Regions from separate parts of the Ochrobactrum sp. 19YEA23 genome, predicted to be linked through region 3. Evidence: predicted binding sites of a transcription regulator. Region 3 holds the regulator's gene; each other region holds the start of a gene.
What was found. The regulator PhoB, encoded in region 3, activates phosphate uptake and scavenging genes when phosphate is short. The targets are predictions, from matches to a motif close to TGTCATNNANCTGTCAT.

Region 1 (6,205 bases), on a different contig from region 3:
TCGGTACGCCAGGTGCGACCAACATGCTGCGCATCGCCTATATAGGTGCCGACGGCAAGTCCGGCGTCTAAACTGGCGATATTCGGGCTCTGGTGGCCTGCAAATGGCACGTCTTTGAGCTTCCGGTGCTCATGTACCTTTAAGTACATTCCGCTCCGGGTCTCAAAGCCCTACCATTTTCGGCACACCATCATCCCGAATCTCATCCAGTTTCGGGTGCTCATCCGCATAAGTTTGAAAAACGCGCTCCTTTCGGGGCGCGTTTTGCTTTGTGGGATTGGTTTGTTTGGAGATTAAGTTCGCGTGTCGGCCAGCTCGTCGGCGAGATCGTTGAAACTCTTCTGGGCGTCGCGCATCATCGGATAAACGATCAGCGCCTGCTCATATGCCTTCATGGCCTGCTCCTTGAGGCCACGGACGCGTAGAATCGCCGCCATGCCCGTCAAGGCGCCGTAATGGCGTGGCTCCAGCTCAAGCGTACGATTGATGTCGTACATGGCGTGGGCATAGTCTTTTTGCAGGAAATAGACGGTCGCACGGCGATTCCATGCTTCAGCATAATCCGGATTGAGAGCGATGGCTTCATTCAGGAAATCAAGCGCCGACGCATAGCGACGTTCGAGCAGGGCCGCATTGGCCCATTGCACCAGAAGGTCAATCGTGGCGCTGCCGGATTGCGACCAGAGCGTATTGATCTGCGAGGCGATGCGCCGTGCCTTGGCCTCGTCCGTTGTTCTGCGCAATTCCGCAAACAGCTTGTCGAGGCGCTCTTCCGGCGTCTGGGGTTCAGAGGCTTTGGCTGGGGCAGGTTGCGCTGAATCTGGCTTCTGCTCGCTGTCTGCGCCAATTTGCACGGGCGTGAGCGGAGCGATCAACGGAGAATTCAGCGGCGTCTTATCGGGCGTCATCTCGGCGCGTGCGCCGTCGACGGCCAATGTCACCGCACTGAATGCGGCAACTGTCGCAAAGATCTTCAGACATGCAAAAACGTTCCGCATATGCATAGATTTCCCTATGCACGGCGGAACGTCAAATGCAAAATCAAAAATAAGATTAGCCCTGACGAGCCTTGTAGCGCGGAGCAGTCTTATTGATGATGTAAACGCGGCCCTTGCGGCGGACCAGCTGGCAGTCGCGATGACGGCCCTTAAGCGCTTTAAGCGAGTTCTTGATCTTCATGTCAATCACCGGTCTGGTTGGCCCATCGACATGAACACGCCGCCGGGCTTCATAAAAACAGCGCCCAAGGCGCCAATTGATTACAGACACGGTATATGTGCCTGAAGGGTTGGCCGAAATACACAAGGTTTCGGGTAAATGTCAACTCCTGCGCGGCAGATTCACGGGTGAGGGGCCGAAAATCTTGTCGCAGACAGCGGAGTCATCGGGAATCGTCAAGATTCCCGACAAAGCTTAGCTGGCGCGGGGCTTGATATGAGTCACATGCCCCATTTTCCGGCCTTCACGGGCTTCCTTTTTGCCGTAGAGATGCAGCACGGCGTTGGGTTCTGAGAGAATCGCTGGTACCTTGTCGACATCGTTGCCGATCAGGTTTTCCATCACGCAATCGGAATGCCGGTCCGTATTGCCAAGCGGCAGTCCGGCAACGGCGCGGATATGCTGTTCGAACTGCGAGATCGCGCAGGCGGCTTCCGTCCAGTGGCCGGAATTGTGCACGCGCGGCGCAAATTCATTGGCCAGCAGCGAGCCATCCTTCAAGACGAAGAATTCAAGCCCCAGGACGCCGACATAATCCAGCGCATGCAAAAGCTTCTCTGCGGCCTGTCGCGCAGCATCAGCCGTCTGTGCGGTGATCTGGGCAGGAACAGTCGACGTCGCGAGTATGCCGTCATTGTGCACGTTTTCGGCAATGTCGTAGATGGCGACATTGCCGCTGCGGTCGCGTGCGGCGATGACCGAGACTTCACGTTCGAAATCGACAAAACCTTCGAGGATGGCCGGGGCCTTGTTGATGGCGACCAGCGCGACATGGGCCGCAGTTTCGTCCAGCGACGTCAGGCGTACCTGTCCCTTGCCGTCATAGCCGAGGCGGCGTGTCTTGAGGATGCCGCGTTCGCCAAGCGCTCCAAGCGCTGCAATCAGCGTTTCCTCGTCATCGACCAGACGCCAGGGCGCGGTCTCGATGCCGCTTTCGTTGAGGAACTGCTTTTCGTTGAAGCGATCCTGCGAAATTTCAAGCGCTGCCGGAGGCGGCAGCACAATCGCGGTTTCGGCGAGCTTGTCGGCGGCGCTGACCGGCACGTTTTCGAATTCATAGGTGATGACGTCGGAAGCAGCGGCGAGTTCGGCCAGCGCTTTCGGATCGTCATAGGCTGCCACGATCTGGCGGTTTGCAACCTGCGCCGCCGGGCAATCTGCCTGCGGCTCGAGGATGACTGTCTGGAAGCCGAGGCGTGCGGCGGCCATGGCGAGCATGCGGCCCAATTGCCCGCCGCCGATGATGCCGATCGTTGCTCCGGATTGAAGTGCGGACTTTTCCATATCAGACCTCATTGGTAGGACGTTCAGCCACGCTCTCGGTCTGGGCGCTGCGCCATTCATCGAGGCGTGCGGCAAGGGCGTCGTCGTGGAGCGCCAGAACGGCAGCGGCGAGCAGGGCGGCATTGATGGCGCCGGCGCGTCCAATCGCCAGCGTGCCGACGGGGATGCCAGCGGGCATCTGCACGATGGAAAGGAGCGAATCCTGACCCGACATTGTCTTCGACTGGACGGGTACGCCGAAGACGGGCAGGGCCGTCATGGCGGCGGTCATGCCGGGAAGATGCGCCGCACCGCCTGCACCGGCGATCACGACCTTGAAGCCTTCAGCCTTCGCGCCCTTGGCGAAGGCGACCAGCCGGTCCGGCGTGCGGTGAGCGGAAACGATACGGGCGTCAAAGCCGATACCCAGCGCCTCCAGCGTGTCTGCGGCATGGCGCATGGTTTCCCAATCAGACTGGCTGCCCATGATAATGGCGACGTCGGCTGTAACGCTCATTGATCTGTCCTGCTCTGTTTCATGCGTTCGCGGATGAGATGTTGCATGGATAAAAATGATAAAGCCGGGCGAACCCCGGCTTTGCTTTCGATATGAGACGCAATCAGGCGATGATGTCAGGAATGACCTGATCTTCCATTTCCTGAAGCTTGTCCTTGATCGCGAGTTTTTTCTTCTTCATGCGCTGGACGCGCAACTGATCGCAGCCGACAGCGATCATCGCATTGATGGCTGCATCGAAATCCGCGTGTTCCTGTTTCAGACGTGCGACGGCCAACCTGATCTCGGCCTGTTCCTGATCGGACATGCGGAACCCCATTCTGTTGAATAGTTTTACGGGCTGCGTCGAACCTTGGTCAAGGCACGTCACAAGCCCGTTTCGGGCAAGCCCTTATCACATTTTTCACGATTGGAAAATGCTACCACGACAAAATCGACTTTGCACCAAACTCATGCCAAACTGTCATGGTTCTGTCATGGATAGCGGCTGTCGAAGACGACAAATCAAAACCGCGTCCCTGGCAGCCGGGACTGTGTGTTTGGCCCGGATAAACAGGAGGTGTGCCGGGCGTTCATGCAGTAGAGCAAATGGAGCAACAGCACCTGCCATGGAGGTTGGTCTGGCTGTTCCATTATTGTGTGGAAATCAACCAAGGAGAACTGATGATGGCTATCGAGTCCCATCTTGCCACGCTTGAAAAGAAGCACGGCGCTCTGGAGCAGGAAATTTCCGATGCTTTGGCGTCACCGGCAATGGATGATCTTCACGTCGCGTCTCTCAAGCGCAAGAAGCTTATGCTGAAGGACCAGATTGAGAAGCTTAGATCTCAGGTAACGCGTCACTGACGCTAGCGCCGACAAGGCGTACAGATAGGGAAAGCCGCAAAGGCGCTTCAAGCCATTTCATATCAGACGCGGAACAGACCGGCGAAAGCCGGGTGTTGCTGCCCTGATATCGCGTTAAGCATCTCGGCCAGAACGGTCGAATGGCGGTTGGGCTTTTGATGGCTGTATCTGGGGCTGGAGTTGGCGGCTGTGCCTCAGCCGCCAAACATTTTGATTCATATATTTTATCAGCGTATTTTTGGCGCTTTCGCGCTTCTAAAGTATGTCGTGTTCAATCATATTCACGCGACACGCTTTAAGCTTTTGTTTTTCCGCATGTCTTTATCCCGAAACCGGTTTCCACTTTCGGGAGACATGCTTTGGCGATCTGACCTGTCACATCAGCTTTCTGCTTCAGCTCTCGGATCGAGGTTCATCGCTTCTGGCGTTGCGCCGCGTTCGGAAGGCATGCTCTTAAACTGATCCTTTTCTTCTTTCGGCACAGCGGCACGCTGGCGCGAGCGGAACAGCGCGTAGCCGGTAATCGAAATATGCGCGAGCATGGTGATGGCAAAGAGTCCTGACGGCCAGAATATGTCCATCGCAGCAGCCGCCAGAAGCGGGCCGAGCATGGTGCCGAAGCCATAAAGCAGCAGCAGGCCGCTTGAGACCTTCACGAAGCTTTCCGCCGTTGCATGGTCATTGGCATGCGCGACTGCGACCGGATAGAGCGCATAGGCAAGCGCGCCGTAACAGCCGGTCATGACGATGATGACCGGCCCGCTCGACGGCCCGACGAGGAATGCGATCAGGCCGACAAAGGCGGCTAGTGCGGCGACGCCTGCCAGCACAAAACGGCGATCCACCAGATCGGAAATGCGCCCGATGGGGATCTGCATTAAAGCGCCAGCAGCAATGGTCACGCTGACCATCAGGGCGATTTCAGTCGTTGATATGCCGGATTTCGCGCCGAAGACAGCGCCGAGCGTGCCCCATGCGCCATTGGCGATGCCGATCAATATGCAGCCGACGAAGGCGGCGGGTGAATTGCGGTAAAGCGCCTTGAGGTCGAGCTGGACTTCGGTGAGCGGTCGCGGGCTGACGGCTGTGGAAATGGCGGTCGGAATGAGCGCCAGGCAGAAGAGAATACCGCAGATCATAAACAGGTGGTCGGAGTGCACATCGCCGCCTGCAACCAGCATCTGGCCGGTCATGGTCGCCCCGTAATTGACCATCATATAGAGGCCGAAAATCTTGCCGCGCGATTCATTGGTGGCGCGCTCGTTCAGCCAGCTTTCGATGACCATGAAGGCGCCCGCCATCGAGAAACCGGTGAAGGCGCGGAGGATAACCCACATGGTTGCGTCTACGAAGATGCCGGAGAGAAGCGCGATGACTGCCGCGGATGCGGCGAAGCAGCCAAAGGCGCGCACATGGCCGACACGGCGTACAAGGCGCGGGGCGAAAAGACAGCCCGCCACGAAACCGCCTGCCCAGGTGGTGCCCAGCATGCCGAGCGATGTGACGGAAAAGCCTTCGGCGCCACCACGCAAGGGCAGGAGCAACCCGTGTAAACCCGATGCCATCAGGAGAAAGGCTGTGCCACAGAGAAGGGACAGGACCTGAATGTAAACGCGCAAAACGACTTCCTATGTGATTGCCCCGCATCGATGCCGGGGATTTACGGAAGCCGCTGGCATGGCTTCCATTGGCATTTTCAGCGAAACAAAGCCTCTGCCGCAGCGCGGCTGTCGCCTTTTTTCAGTCTCTGGGTTTTGAGACGCTCGATTTCCGATTGCAACAAGACAATGCGCTGATCGATCTCTGCGACCGAAAGCAGCGACAGTTCATCTTCGCTGAGCACCGCGCTGTCACGTGGCTTTATCGCATCTTCTTCGAAACCGCTCATGGCCTTCCTCCGTGGTCAATGATGGCTTAGTCACCGAGAAAAGATTTAACACCTTGAATCTTCGCATATATATTTGGGAAAATCGATTACGATTTCTCTAACGGAATTGCGTGTGTCCCATATCGGACCCAGATCAGACGCTATGTGAGGCATTTCTGCGACGGTGCGAAGCTGTGTAAGGCGCACAAGATTCCGGCTGCGTTCGAACAGGAGTTTTGATGATGATGGCCGATTTACCTTCCCGGATGACTGCAATCGAGATTTCCGAACCGGGTGGCGCACATATGTTGCGCCCCGTTCAGCGGTCCATGCCAGAACCCGGGGAGGGGCAGGTGCTGGTGCGCGTGCGGGCTGCGGGCGTCAATCGCCCCGACGTACTGCAGCGGCAGGGAAGCTATGCGCCGCCGCCCGGCGCATCCGATATTCCGGGGCTGGAAATCGCGGGCGATATTGTGGCTCTCGGTACGGGCGTG
Region 2 (6,205 bases), on a different contig from region 3:
CTGGACGAAGTCGTGCTGGATGATCGCGGCGGCTCGATGTTCGTGTGTTCGGACACTGATTATTGCGAAGACCGTCAGGCAAAAGGCCATTTCGGTCATCTGGCCGCCAATAACGAGGCTGCAGCCAAGGAAACGGTAAGATGAGTGACGAACCTCTGCTGAGAGTGAACAGCCTTTCGAAGTTCTACGGCAGCCGCCGTGGCTGCGAGGATATTTCCTTCAATCTTTGGCCCGGCGAAGTTCTGGCCATCGTCGGGGAGTCGGGCTCGGGCAAGACGACGCTGCTCAACAGCCTTGCAACCCGTCTGGAACCGACATCCGGTACCGTTGAATACCGGATGCGCGATGGCGAATTCCGCGATCTGTACAAGATTGGCGAGGCCGAGCGCCGTTTCCTGATGCGTACCGATTGGGGTTTTGTCCATCAGAACCCGGCTGACGGACTGCGCATGACGGTTTCGGCTGGCGCCAATGTCGGCGAGCGCCTGATGGCGGTGGGTGAACGCCACTATGGCAATATCCGTTCGACGGCGACCGAGTGGCTTGGCCGTGTGGAAATCGCCTCTGACCGTATCGACGATCAGCCGCGCGCTTTTTCCGGCGGTATGCGCCAGCGTTTGCAGATCGCGCGCAATCTCGTCACGGCACCGCGACTGGTGTTCATGGATGAGCCGACCGGCGGTCTCGACGTGTCGGTGCAGGCGCGCCTGCTCGACCTGTTGCGCGGGCTTGTCAACGATCTGGGGCTTTCAGTCATCATCGTGACGCATGATTTGGCCGTAGCGCGGCTTCTGTCGCACCGGATCATGGTCATGAAAGACGGTCATATTGTCGAGCAAGGGCTGACAGATCGCGTGCTGGATGACCCGCAAGCGCCTTATACGCAGTTACTCGTATCGTCGATCTTGCAGGTATAGGTCAATTAAAACAGATATTTATCGCATGTTTTTCGCAAGATAGCGGAACTTCGTGCGTGAGGTGAAAAATGTCTATGTTGCAAACATCCGCTTCGCAGGTCGTGCCACCACTGGTCGTATCCGGCGTAACCAAGACCTTCATCATGCATTTGCAGGGCGGCATTGAATTGCCGGTCGTGCATGGCGTGAATTTTGAACTCAATGCCGGTCAATGCGCCGTGCTCGGCGGTCCATCTGGTGCGGGCAAAAGCTCCATCCTGAAGATGGTCTACGGCAATTATGCGGTGAATGGCGGTTCCATCCTGATCCGCCACGCAGATCGCGCCGTCGATCTGGCCAAGGCTGATCCCCGCGAAGTGCTGGCCGTGCGCCGTGACACGATTGGCTATGTCAGCCAGTTTCTGCGCACACTGCCGCGTGTGGCGGCTATCGATGTCGTGGCCGAACCTTTGATTGCTCGCGGTGCCGACCACAACATGGCGCTGGACCGCGCCCGGGAACTGCTGGGCAAGCTCAACCTGCCGGAACGGCTTTGGGCGCTCCCGCCTGCAACCTTTTCCGGCGGTGAACAGCAGCGCGTCAACATTGCTCGCGGTTTCATCACCGATCATCCGGTGTTGCTGCTGGACGAACCAACAGCCTCGCTCGATGCGAAGAACCGCGCGGTTGTGGTCGATCTGATCAAGACAAAGGAGGCCGAAGGCGTTGCCATGCTCGGCATTTTCCACGACGAGGACGTGCGTGAGGAAGTGGCCGACCGCATCATCGACGTGACCGCCTTTTCGCCGAGGGCCGCAGCATGACCAAACTCTCGGTCGAACCACTGGTTCATGAAACGGCAGATGTCAGCGGCAGCAGGCTTGGCCGCTACACGGAAGTCGGCGCACGCAGCCGACTTTCCGAAACCGTGCTGGATGACTATTCCTATCTCGGTATCGATTGCGAAATCTGGTGTGCGGAAATCGGCAAATTTTCCAACATTGCCAGTCATGTGCGCATTAACGCCACCAATCATCCGACATGGCGGCCAACCTTGCATCACTTCACCTATCGCGCAGGCGATTACTGGCCGGATGCTGAGAATGAAACCGAGTTTTTCGACTGGCGTCGCGGCAATGCTGTGAAGATCGGCCATGACACCTGGCTCGGTCACGGCTCGACCATTCTCCCGGGCGTTACCGTGGGCAATGGTGCGGTGATCGGCGCTGGCGCTGTCGTCAGCAAGGATGTTGCGCCTTACACGATTGTCGGCGGTGTACCGGCGCGTCTTATCCGTGAGCGCTTTGACGCTGCGACCGGCAATCGTCTCGACCGGCTGGCCTGGTGGGACTGGAGCCATGAACGCCTGCGCGGCGCGCTCGATGACTTCCGCGCGCTCGATATCGAAACTTTTCTCTCGAAATATGAAACTGCCGCCAATACCGAGGCGGTCATGAAAGAGCTTTCTCATGGCGAATGAAATCGTTCTCAAAAATGCGCGCATCGTGCTTGCCGACGAGGTCGTCTCCGGCTCCATTCTGATCCGCGACGGCAGGATTGCCGCCATTGATCAGGGCAATGTGAATGGTGGCGAGGATATGGATGGCGATTATGTCATTCCCGGCCTGATCGAACTCCATACCGACCAGCTGGAATCGCATTATGCGCCGCGCCCCAAGGTGCGCTGGAACGTGGATGCCGCCGTTCAGGCCCACGACGCGCAGGTTGCCGCATCGGGCATCACCACTGTCTTCGATGCTATGCGGGTCGGTGCCGATTATGATCGCGACTTCGCCGGCAAAGATATGCGTCTGCTGGCCGATGCGATTGAAAGCGGTGTGCGCGAAAACCGTCTGCGCGCCGACCATTTCCTGCATCTGCGTTGCGAAGTTTCGGCAGCGGACTGCCTTGAAGGCTTTGCGCTGTTTGAAAACGATGATCGCGTGAAGCTTGCTTCGCTGATGGATCATGCGCCGGGGCAGCGCCAGTTTGCGGAGGTCGAAACCTACCGCACCTATTACATGCGCAAGCTGAAACTCAACGACGAAGAGTTTCGTTTGCATTGTGAAAGGCGCATGGCGGACTCAGACGCCTATTCTGCCAAGCATCGTCGGGCGATTGCCGATCTGGCGGGCGCGCGCGGCATCGTGCTGGCAAGCCATGATGACGCTACAAGCGCCCATGTCGATGAATCGCTCGATCACGGCGTCCGGATTGCCGAGTTTCCGACCACGCTGGAAGCGGCTTCGGCTTCGAAGGGGGCAGGCCTGTCCATCCTGATGGGCGCACCGAATATCGTGCGCGGCGGTTCGCATTCCGGCAATATTGCCGCCCGTGATCTGGTGGATAACGGTAGTCTGGACATTCTGTCGTCGGATTACATCCCGTTCAGCCTGATCCAGTCGGTCTTCGGGCTTGCTTCCGGCGAGCGCCCGATTGGGCTTCCCGAAGCCATCCGCCTCGTCAGCAAGAACCCCGCCGATGCAATGCGTATGGATGATCGTGGCGAAATTGCTGTCGGCAAGCGCGCCGATCTGGTACGAGCCCGCACGAGAAGTGCAATTCCGGTGGTACGCACTGTCTGGCGTGAAGGCGAGCGGGTGCTCTGATGCGTATGGAGAATATCCAGCCTAAAGGCTGTTTCGTTGCCGTTGTCGGCCCCAGCGGGGCCGGCAAGGATACGATCATGGATGGCGCGCGCATGGCCCTTGCAGGCGATGCGCAATTTCACTTTGTGCGCCGCATCGTAACGCGCCCGCAAATGCCGGGAACGGAAGATCACGACAGTCTGGATGAAGCAGCTTTTGCAAAAGCCGCAGGCGAGGGTGCCTTTGCGCTGCATTGGCGTGCTCATGGCCTCGATTATGGTCTGCCAAAGTCGCTCGATACGCTCATTGATGGCGGAACCGTGGTGATTGCCAACCTCTCACGCCGCGTTCTGGACGACATGCGCAAGCTCTATCCTTCGCGTTCCGTGGTTGTGATCAGTGCCCGTCCGGAGGTTCTGGCTGAGCGGCTGGCAGCGCGCGGACGAGAGAGCAGAGAAGAGATCGCCTTGCGCCTTTCGCGCGAAGTAAGCTTCGACAACGGGGCTGGCGATGTTGTCATAATAGACAATTCCGGCGATGTCGTTGAATCCACTGATGCATTCATTCGTCACCTGATGGAAATTCAAGGGAAAACAATAGTTTAAATAACGGACTTCGAGTGGCGTGTAAATTTACACAAACGTCACGATGCTTTCATTGCAGTGTCATGGAAGCAATTCAGAGTGAGCATGAATGGAGATGAATTCATGCTTCAACTGAAAAACGTAACGCGCCGCTATAATGACAAGGTGGCGGTTTCGGGGGTTGACCTCGAGATCGAACCCGGCACGTTTGTGGGAATTATCGGGCGTTCGGGCGCGGGTAAATCGACGCTTCTGCGTATGATCAATCGCCTCGTCGAGCCGTCAGAAGGAACAATTCATTGGGATGGGCGCGATGTCACCGGGCTGAAAGGCTCTGGACTTCGCGATTGGCGCGCGCAATGCGCTATGATTTTTCAGCATTTCAATCTGGTCGATCGTCTCGATGTTCTGACCAATGTGCTGATGGGGCGTCTCAATTACGTTTCGACCCCAAAGTCGCTCTTGCGTATCTGGAGCGATGAAGAACGCCTGATCGCACTGTCCGCTTTGCAGCAGTTCGATATCGCCCATCTGGCCGCTCACCGCGCCGATGAGCTTTCCGGTGGCCAGCAGCAGCGCGTTGCAATTGCCCGGGCGCTTGTTCAGCAGCCACGCATTATCCTCGCCGATGAACCGATTGCCTCGCTTGATCCGCGCAATACGCGCAGCGTCATGGATGCCCTGCGCCGCATCAACCGCGAATATGGCATTACGGTTCTCTGCAATCTGCATTCACTCGACATCGCGCGCAGCTATTGCGACCGCCTCGTTGGCATGTCTGCTGGCAAGGTTGTGTTCCGCGGCACGCCATCGATGCTGACCGATATGGCATCGCGCGACCTTTACGGCATGGAAGCCGCCGACGTTGTCGATAGTGACGACACGGTTGATGCGATGCCTGCACCGGTTCCGCAGTCGGCTGAAGCCGCTCTGCGCCAGATTTCCGCCTGAGCAACTAACGCTCCGGAAAAAAACTCGCTCCAAACTCAGGATTAACAGGAGAGACTTATGCTTAACCGTAGAACTTTTCTGGCGGCTGTTGCGCTCACCGCTACCATGACCTTTCATGCCCAGGCTGCTGACTGGAGCAAGGATTATCCAGAAATCGTTCTGGGTGTTATCCCGGCTGAAAACGCCTCGACCACCAGCGACCGTTATGCACCGCTCGCCGCTTATCTCGGCAAGGAACTCGGCACCAAGGTTACGCTGCGCGTTGCAAATGACTACGCTGCCGTTATCGAAGGCCAGCGCGCTGGCAATATCCAGATCGCTTTCTACGGCCCGGCTTCTTTTGCACGCGCTGTCATGACCGGCGTTGAAACCACGCCGCTCGTCAACCAGCGTCACGACACCGGCGTCAACGGCTATTACTCGGTTGTTTATGTTCGCGCCAACAGCCCGTACCAGAAAATGGACGACCTGAAGGGCAAGAGCATTGCGCTCGTTGATCCGAACTCCACGTCGGGCAACAATGCACCGCGCTACTTCCTGAACCGCGATGGCTATAGCGTCGATACGTTCTTCGGTAAGAACTTCTTTGCCGGTAGCCACGAAAACGCCGTTCTGGCGCTCGCTCAGGGCACAGCTGACGCCGCCGCCAATTCCTGGAATTCGGAAGACGATTCCAACCTGACCCGCATGATCAGCCGCGGCGTTCTCAAGGATGCAGACGGCAAGGCACTGACCAAGGATGATTTCCGCATCATCTTCAAGTCGGACTTCCTGCCGGAAGGCCCGTTTGCCGTGCTCAGCACGCTGCCTGACCAGCTGAAGGCTGACATCAAGCAGGCTTTCCTTGAAATGCCGAAGAAGGACAAGGCCGGCTTTGACGCCCTTTCCGACGGCAAGGACCAGGAATTCGTGGCGACCGGAGCCAAGGATTATGAACCGATCATCGAGATGCTGAAGTTCAACGACAAGGCACGCAAGTCCTAATCCGTAGAACAATCGAAATGCCCGAAGCCGCAAACGCTTCGGGCATTTTTGTTAGGGAATCTCGCATGACGATATCCTCTCTCGACGGCAGCGGCTCCAAGGACCTGCTCGCCGAGTATCGCAGGGAAGTCGGGAAACGACGCCTTTACGGTATCGGTTTCCTCTTCATTCTGGTTGTTATCGCCATAGCTGCCTCTGTTGT
Region 3 (6,205 bases):
CGTTCCGGTTCTGGCAGGCGCAGACATCGATTCCGCCTTCAAGGGGCAGATCGACCTGACCGTGCCTGAAACGAGCCGCAAGGTTTCCGACCGTCAGGTCGGCTGGATGAAGACGCTTTCGGAAGAAGGCGTCATGAAGGAAGCCTTCAATACCGGCCTCTTCACCTATGGCGCATCGAGCCGCCCGGAAACATCCGGTCTCGGTGTGGCGCTGGTCGGTTCTCTTTATATGATGCTGATCGTGCTGGGTCTGGCTCTGCCTATCGGCGTCGCCGCATCGATCTATCTGGAAGAGTTCGCCAAGAAGAACCGCTGGACCGATATGATCGAGGTGAACATCAACAACCTCGCAGCCGTACCGTCCATCGTGTTCGGTCTGTTGGGTCTGGCGGTTTTCGTCAACTTCTTCGGCCTGCCACGATCGGCTTCGCTGGTCGGCGGTCTGGTTCTAACGCTGATGACACTGCCGACGATCATTATCGCGACGCGCGCCGCATTGCGCGCGGTGCCGCCATCGATCCGCGCCGCTGCGCTCGGCCTCGGCGCTTCCAAGACGCAGATGGTCTTCCATCACGTCCTGCCGCTCGCCGCGCCCGGCATTCTGACGGGCACCATCATCGGGCTCGCCCATGCACTCGGTGAAACCGCTCCGCTTCTGCTGATCGGTATGGTGGCTTTCGTGGCGGATGTTCCGTCCACCCCGATGGAACCGGCGACCGCCTTGCCTGTCCAGATCTATATGTGGGCCAATGAAGCAGAACGCGCCTTTGTGGAACGCACGTCCGGCGCTATCATCGTCCTGCTTCTGTTCCTGGCCGTGATGAACATTGCAGCAATCATTCTGCGCCGCCGGTTCGAGCGCCGCTGGTAAACGGGAGTCGAAGCTATGAACTTGATGACAGAACGTACTCTCGAGAAAGCCGTAGGAGAAAAGATGAACGCCAACACCAGTTCCGTAAAGATGCGCGGCGACAAGGTTTGCGTATTCTATGGTGAGAAGCAGGCCCTTTTCGATGTCAACCTGGATGTTCCGGAAAAGATGGTGACGGCGCTGATCGGTCCTTCCGGCTGCGGCAAGTCGACATTCCTTCGCTCGCTCAACCGCATGAACGACACGATTGAAGGTTGCCGCATCGGTGGCAAGATCACCCTCGACAATGAGGATATCTACGATCCGAAGATCGATGTGGTGGAACTGCGTGCCCGTGTGGGTATGGTGTTTCAGAAGCCGAACCCGTTCCCGAAGACGATCTACGAGAACGTGGCTTATGGCCCGCGCATTCACGGTCTGGCCCGCTCCAAGACCGATCTTGAAGAAATCGTCGTGACGAGCCTTCAGAAGGCCAGCCTGTTCGAGGAAGTGAAGGATCGCCTCCACGATGCGGGCACGGGTCTTTCCGGCGGTCAGCAGCAGCGCCTGTGCATTGCCCGTGCGATTGCGGTGAGCCCGGAAGTCATTCTGATGGACGAACCCTGCTCGGCGCTCGACCCGATTGCTACGGCAAAGGTGGAAGAGCTGATCGACGAACTGCGCCAGAACTACACCATCGTCATCGTCACCCACTCCATGCAGCAGGCGGCCCGTGTTTCGCAGCGCACCGCCATGTTCCATCTCGGCAATCTGGTCGAAGTGGGCGACACGGAAACGATGTTCACTGCGCCGACCGAAAAGCGCACGCAGGACTACATCACCGGACGCTTTGGCTAACAACGAGGGCGGGGGACAAGCCTCCCTTGCCCGCGGACTGCGCTAGCAAAAACAGAAGTGCGGCTTCCCCGCAATTTATATTACGAGGTCTACCATGCCGTCTCAGCATACCGTTCGTTCCTACGATGAGGAACTGAAGTTTCTCACCCACAAGATCGCCGAAATGGGCGGACATGCGGAACGTATGGTCGAACAGTCGGTCGCCGCTATCGTCAATGCAGACAACGCCCTTGCCCAGCGCGTCATTTCAGACGACCTGATCCTGGACGCCAGCGAACGCGAAATCGACGACAAGGCCGTGATGATCATCGCCAAGCGTCAGCCGATGGCTGTCGATCTGCGCGAGATTATCGGTTCGATCCGCATCTCCGCCGATCTGGAGCGCGTTGGCGATCTGGGCAAGAACATTGCCAAGCGCGTTGCCGCCGTTTCGGAGTCCCGCCAGCCGGTCAAGCTCTATCGCGGTCTTGAAACGCTGGCCGAACTGGCGCTGACCCAGCTCAAGGACGTGCTCGACGCCTATGCGTCGCGCTCGGTGCAGCAGATCAATATCGTGCGTGATCGCGACGATGAGATCGACGCCATGTACACCTCGCTGTTCCGCGAGCTGCTCACCTATATGATGGAAGATCCGCGCAATATTTCCGCCTGCACGCATCTTCTGTTCTGCGCCAAGAATATCGAGCGCATCGGCGACCATGCGACCAACATCGCGGAAACCGTCTATTACATCGTGACCGGCCTGCAGATGCCTGCCGAACGACCGAAAGAAGACCTGAGCCACGGCATCGTCGTGGATGAGGCACGCAAGCCCTGAGTAAGCGCTGCGTTTGGAGCACATCAGGACGGCTTTGCCGAAAGGAGCTCCAAATGCGGTGGAGAATGAGTGAATAGCGCGGCGGCACGCGGTCGATAGGGGGACGTGTATCTTCCGCTCGCTGGATTTTAATAGGGAATATTGGATGTCACAGGTACCCAAAATCGCTGTGGTGGAAGACGAAGAGGCGCTGAGCGTTCTGCTGCGCTACAATCTTGAGGCCGAAGGCTATCAGGTGGATACGATGCTACGCGGCGACGAGGCTGAAATCGCGCTGCGCGAGAACGTACCGGATCTTCTCATCCTCGATTGGATGCTTCCTGGCGTATCGGGCATCGAACTGTGCCGCCGTCTGCGCCAGTGGCCGGAGACGGAACGTTTGCCGGTCATCATGCTGACCGCCCGCGGTGAGGAAAGCGAACGCGTTCGCGGCTTGAGCGTCGGCGCCGACGATTATGTCGTAAAGCCGTTCTCGACGCCTGAGCTTCTGGCCCGCGTCAAGGCCATGCTGCGCCGCGCTAATCCAAGCCTGCTGTCGCATGTGCTGAAGGTGGGCGATCTGGTGCTCGACCGCCAGCAGCATCGTGTTTACCGCAAAGAAAAGGAAGTTCGTCTTGGACCGACGGAGTTCCGCCTGCTGGAATATTTCATGATGTCGCCGGGCCGCGTGTTCTCACGCAGCCAGCTTCTCGATGGTGTCTGGGGACCGGACATCTATGTCGATGATCGCACCGTCGACGTCCATGTCGGACGCCTGCGCAAGGCTATCAACTTGGGTCGCGCGCTTGATCCGATCCGCACGGTACGCGGCGCCGGTTATTCTTTCGGCTGATCGAACTTCAATAGAAACTGCTCTTCGAGCCCGTCTTTCGTGACCGAAAGGCGGGCTCGATCACTTTCAGACGTGCCCATTTTGCCAGTTGCCTGCTCCACCCGATTCGGTCAGATGAGGTGCTGAAAAGGCCAAAAATGGCCAATCTCACGGAATGTTACGTAGCTTGCATCAAAGTTGAAGGAACCGGCGCAGGACTTGCTAAAACAGTTACGCCGCAGATTTTCCCAACCGGATGAAGCAAGATATATCAAAATTTTACAGCAGTTGCGAATTAAGGCAGCGATGTGGCCTGTATTGAGGAACTATGATTTCCATCAAATCAAAGGTTTATCTCTTTTCTGTAGGTTCATTAAGAAATTATTAATAGTTTTGAATGGTTTGTGTGGGCAATTACGCTCGTGATTCGGGTTTCATTTGTGGCCGTTTCGATGGTTTCAGCAATTTCGGAATTTGACCCATTGCCTTTTTTTGGCCTAAAAATTCCAAAACCTTGAAGAAGACGAGCGACGGCAGGTTGTTTGATTTTTGATCTTCGCCTGCTTTGACTTGCACCGCAGCTAGACCCGTACCGGTCATTATTGGCCTTCGGATCGACTGCTTCAGTTAAGGGTCCTGAATATGAGACTGAGCCGTTGACGCGCGCTGGTAATTGGAAGCTGCCTGTATTGGCAGGACTGCTCGTAGCGCCCTTCGTAATGACGGGCTGCACGACGACCGGCACCACAGCCAAGACTGAGAAGACGGCGGCCGCAAGCCACGTCAAGTCGGTTAACGGCGTCAAGACCTATACCTACACGGCGAGGGACAAGGAGTGCCTCGAGCGCGCAATGTTCTTCGAATCGAACCGTTCCAGCCCTGATGGTCTGATGGCTGTCGGTACGGTCGTCATGAACCGCCTCGCATCGGGCCGTTATCCGGATACTATTTGTGGCGTTGTCGGTCAGAAGAACCAGTTCGCACCGGGCGTTCTCAGCCGCAGGATGGAATCGGGCAAGCTGCCCGACGTTCAGGCAGCTGCTGACGCCGTGCTGAAGGGCCAGCGCCATCCAAAGCTGAAGAACGCCATGTTCTTCCACACGGCTGGTCTGTCATTCCCGTATAACAACATGCATTACGTGCTGGTTGCCGGCGGTAATTCATTCTACGAGAAGCGCAACCGCGACGGCTCGTTGCAGAACCCGGTGCCGCAGGAGCCATACAATCTGGCTCTCGCCTATTCGCCGCAGTCGCCATCCACGCCGCAAGATCCGTCTTATGACGTGACGCTGCCACAGGCCGGTCCAGTGCCGGAAGCAGCGCCCACCGTACAGGTCGCGCTGGCGGATGCCGCAAAGATGGAAACCTCTATACGGGGCAGCGGCCTTGGCCCGCAGGCACGTGGCAATCGCCTCTCGCACCAGAATGGTATAGCGACAGCACAGGCACAGCCACAGATTCAGCAGGTTGCGTCCTATCAGCCGCAATTCGATACGTCGGCGCCTGCAAGCCCGCCGCAATCGCTCGGATATGCAGCGGCAGACCAGAAGCAGGCCGATGCAATCGGCGCGTTGCTCCTGTCGCAGGACCGGCCGGAAACGCCTCTATAAGTTGATTTGAACGGTTTCGGTGCGGGCTGATCTTTCCGATTGGCCCGCATTTTTCATTTTAGCTATGCGAATTGCCGTAACTACCGGGGGCGAACCACAACTGGACGATAGATCGGCTGATAGAGCATGATCGGCTGGTCGTAGAAATCGACGCGGTTTTCCCAGGCGCGGCGATCTGCGCGGCGGTCGAGATCGAGGCGCATCAGGCAATTGGCAAATGCTTCGGTCTGCGGCTTGAACCCATAACCCCGGCAGGTCCGTTCATCGGCAGCGCGGCGCTCTTCCGGCGTCATGGTGACACAACCGGCCAGCAGGCCCGCAAGTCCCAATAATACAAGCGCTTTCTTATTCATTCTCTTTGCTTTCCATATTGCTGACCGCGGTATCCAGTATAGACCATATCCTGAAAAGAACGTGGTTTAATTGCGCCATCTGATAAACTGGCGGCGAGTGTACAGAAGTGATTCTTTCATGACGCCCCCTTTCTTGAGGGAGGCGCTTTCGCATCAAAGAGGTCTGCAGCCCATGGCTCACGATATGCAAAATCCCGTCATTGATCCGGTGAAGCTCGAACGGCTGGCTGAAGTGGCCGTCCGCGTCGGCCTGCAATTGCGTGAGGGGCAGGATCTGATCATCACGGCGCCGGTTATTGCCTTGCCGCTGGTACGACTGATTGCCAAACATGCCTATAAGGCGGGCGCTGGTCTGGTGACGCCATTCTTCGCCGATGACCAGATTGCGCTGGCCCGCTATGAAAATGCGCCGGATGCAAGCTTCGACCGTGCTTCGACCTGGCTCTATGAGGGCATGGCCAAGGCTTATTCCGAAGGTGCGGCGCGTCTTGCAATTGCTGCCGACAATCCGATGCTTTTATCCAGCCAGGACGCCGCGAAGGTTTCGCGCGCCAATCGCGCCAATTCCAAGGCCTATCAGCCGGCGCTGGAAAAGATCGCTGGTTTCGACATCAACTGGAACATCGTTTCCTATCCGAATGCGGCATGGGCGCAGCTCATGTTCCCGAATGAGCCGGAAGAGGTGGCGACCCGCAAGCTGGCGGAGGCCATCTTCGCCGCTTCGCGCGTGGATGTCGAAGATCCGATTGGCGCATGGGCTGCACATAATGCAGCGCTTCGCACCCGCACACGCTTCCTGAACGGCAAGGCCTATAGCGCCCTGAACTTCAAGGGCCCGGGCACGGATCTGACGGTCGGACTTGCTGATGGTCACGAGTGGCACGGCGGCGCGTCGACCGCCAAGAA

Region 1: a site for PhoB is predicted at 3,460-3,476, ahead of QBD01_RS22275 (YdcH family protein). Genes of this name have one in related genera too.
Region 2: a site for PhoB is predicted at 4,137-4,153, ahead of phnC (phosphonate ABC transporter ATP-binding protein). Genes of this name have one in related genera too.

What each region holds. Positions count from the first base shown of each region.
Region 1 covers NZ_JASAMQ010000011.1:116,056-122,260, forward strand. The annotation lists gene pyk (pyruvate kinase) at 1-71, shown strand, start outside; gene QBD01_RS22255 (tetratricopeptide repeat protein) at 294-1,016, opposite strand; gene ykgO (type B 50S ribosomal protein L36) at 1,054-1,179, opposite strand; gene QBD01_RS22265 (5-(carboxyamino)imidazole ribonucleotide synthase) at 1,414-2,502, opposite strand; gene purE (5-(carboxyamino)imidazole ribonucleotide mutase) at 2,504-2,998, opposite strand; gene QBD01_RS22275 (YdcH family protein) at 3,102-3,305, opposite strand; gene QBD01_RS22280 (YdcH family protein) at 3,662-3,844, shown strand; gene QBD01_RS22285 (MFS transporter) at 4,225-5,463, opposite strand; gene QBD01_RS22290 (DUF1192 domain-containing protein) at 5,541-5,732, opposite strand; gene QBD01_RS22295 (NAD(P)H-quinone oxidoreductase) at 5,954-6,205, shown strand, end outside.
Region 2 covers NZ_JASAMQ010000007.1:48,122-54,326, forward strand. The annotation lists gene QBD01_RS17560 (alpha-D-ribose 1-methylphosphonate 5-phosphate C-P-lyase PhnJ) at 1-144, shown strand, start outside; gene phnK (phosphonate C-P lyase system protein PhnK) at 141-917, shown strand; gene phnL (phosphonate C-P lyase system protein PhnL) at 986-1,720, shown strand; gene QBD01_RS17575 (DapH/DapD/GlmU-related protein) at 1,717-2,376, shown strand; gene QBD01_RS17580 (alpha-D-ribose 1-methylphosphonate 5-triphosphate diphosphatase) at 2,366-3,505, shown strand; gene phnN (phosphonate metabolism protein/1,5-bisphosphokinase (PRPP-forming) PhnN) at 3,511-4,089, shown strand; gene phnC (phosphonate ABC transporter ATP-binding protein) at 4,192-5,019, shown strand; gene phnD (phosphonate ABC transporter substrate-binding protein) at 5,077-6,003, shown strand; gene phnE (phosphonate ABC transporter, permease protein PhnE) at 6,069-6,205, shown strand, end outside.
Region 3 covers NZ_JASAMQ010000001.1:304,127-310,331, forward strand. The annotation lists gene pstA (phosphate ABC transporter permease PstA) at 1-871, shown strand, start outside; gene pstB (phosphate ABC transporter ATP-binding protein PstB) at 887-1,708, shown strand; gene phoU (phosphate signaling complex protein PhoU) at 1,803-2,525, shown strand; gene phoB (phosphate regulon transcriptional regulator PhoB) at 2,671-3,357, shown strand; gene QBD01_RS01405 (hypothetical protein) at 3,751-3,936, opposite strand; gene QBD01_RS01410 (cell wall hydrolase) at 3,993-4,946, shown strand; gene QBD01_RS01415 (hypothetical protein) at 5,027-5,299, opposite strand; gene QBD01_RS01420 (aminopeptidase) at 5,472-6,205, shown strand, end outside.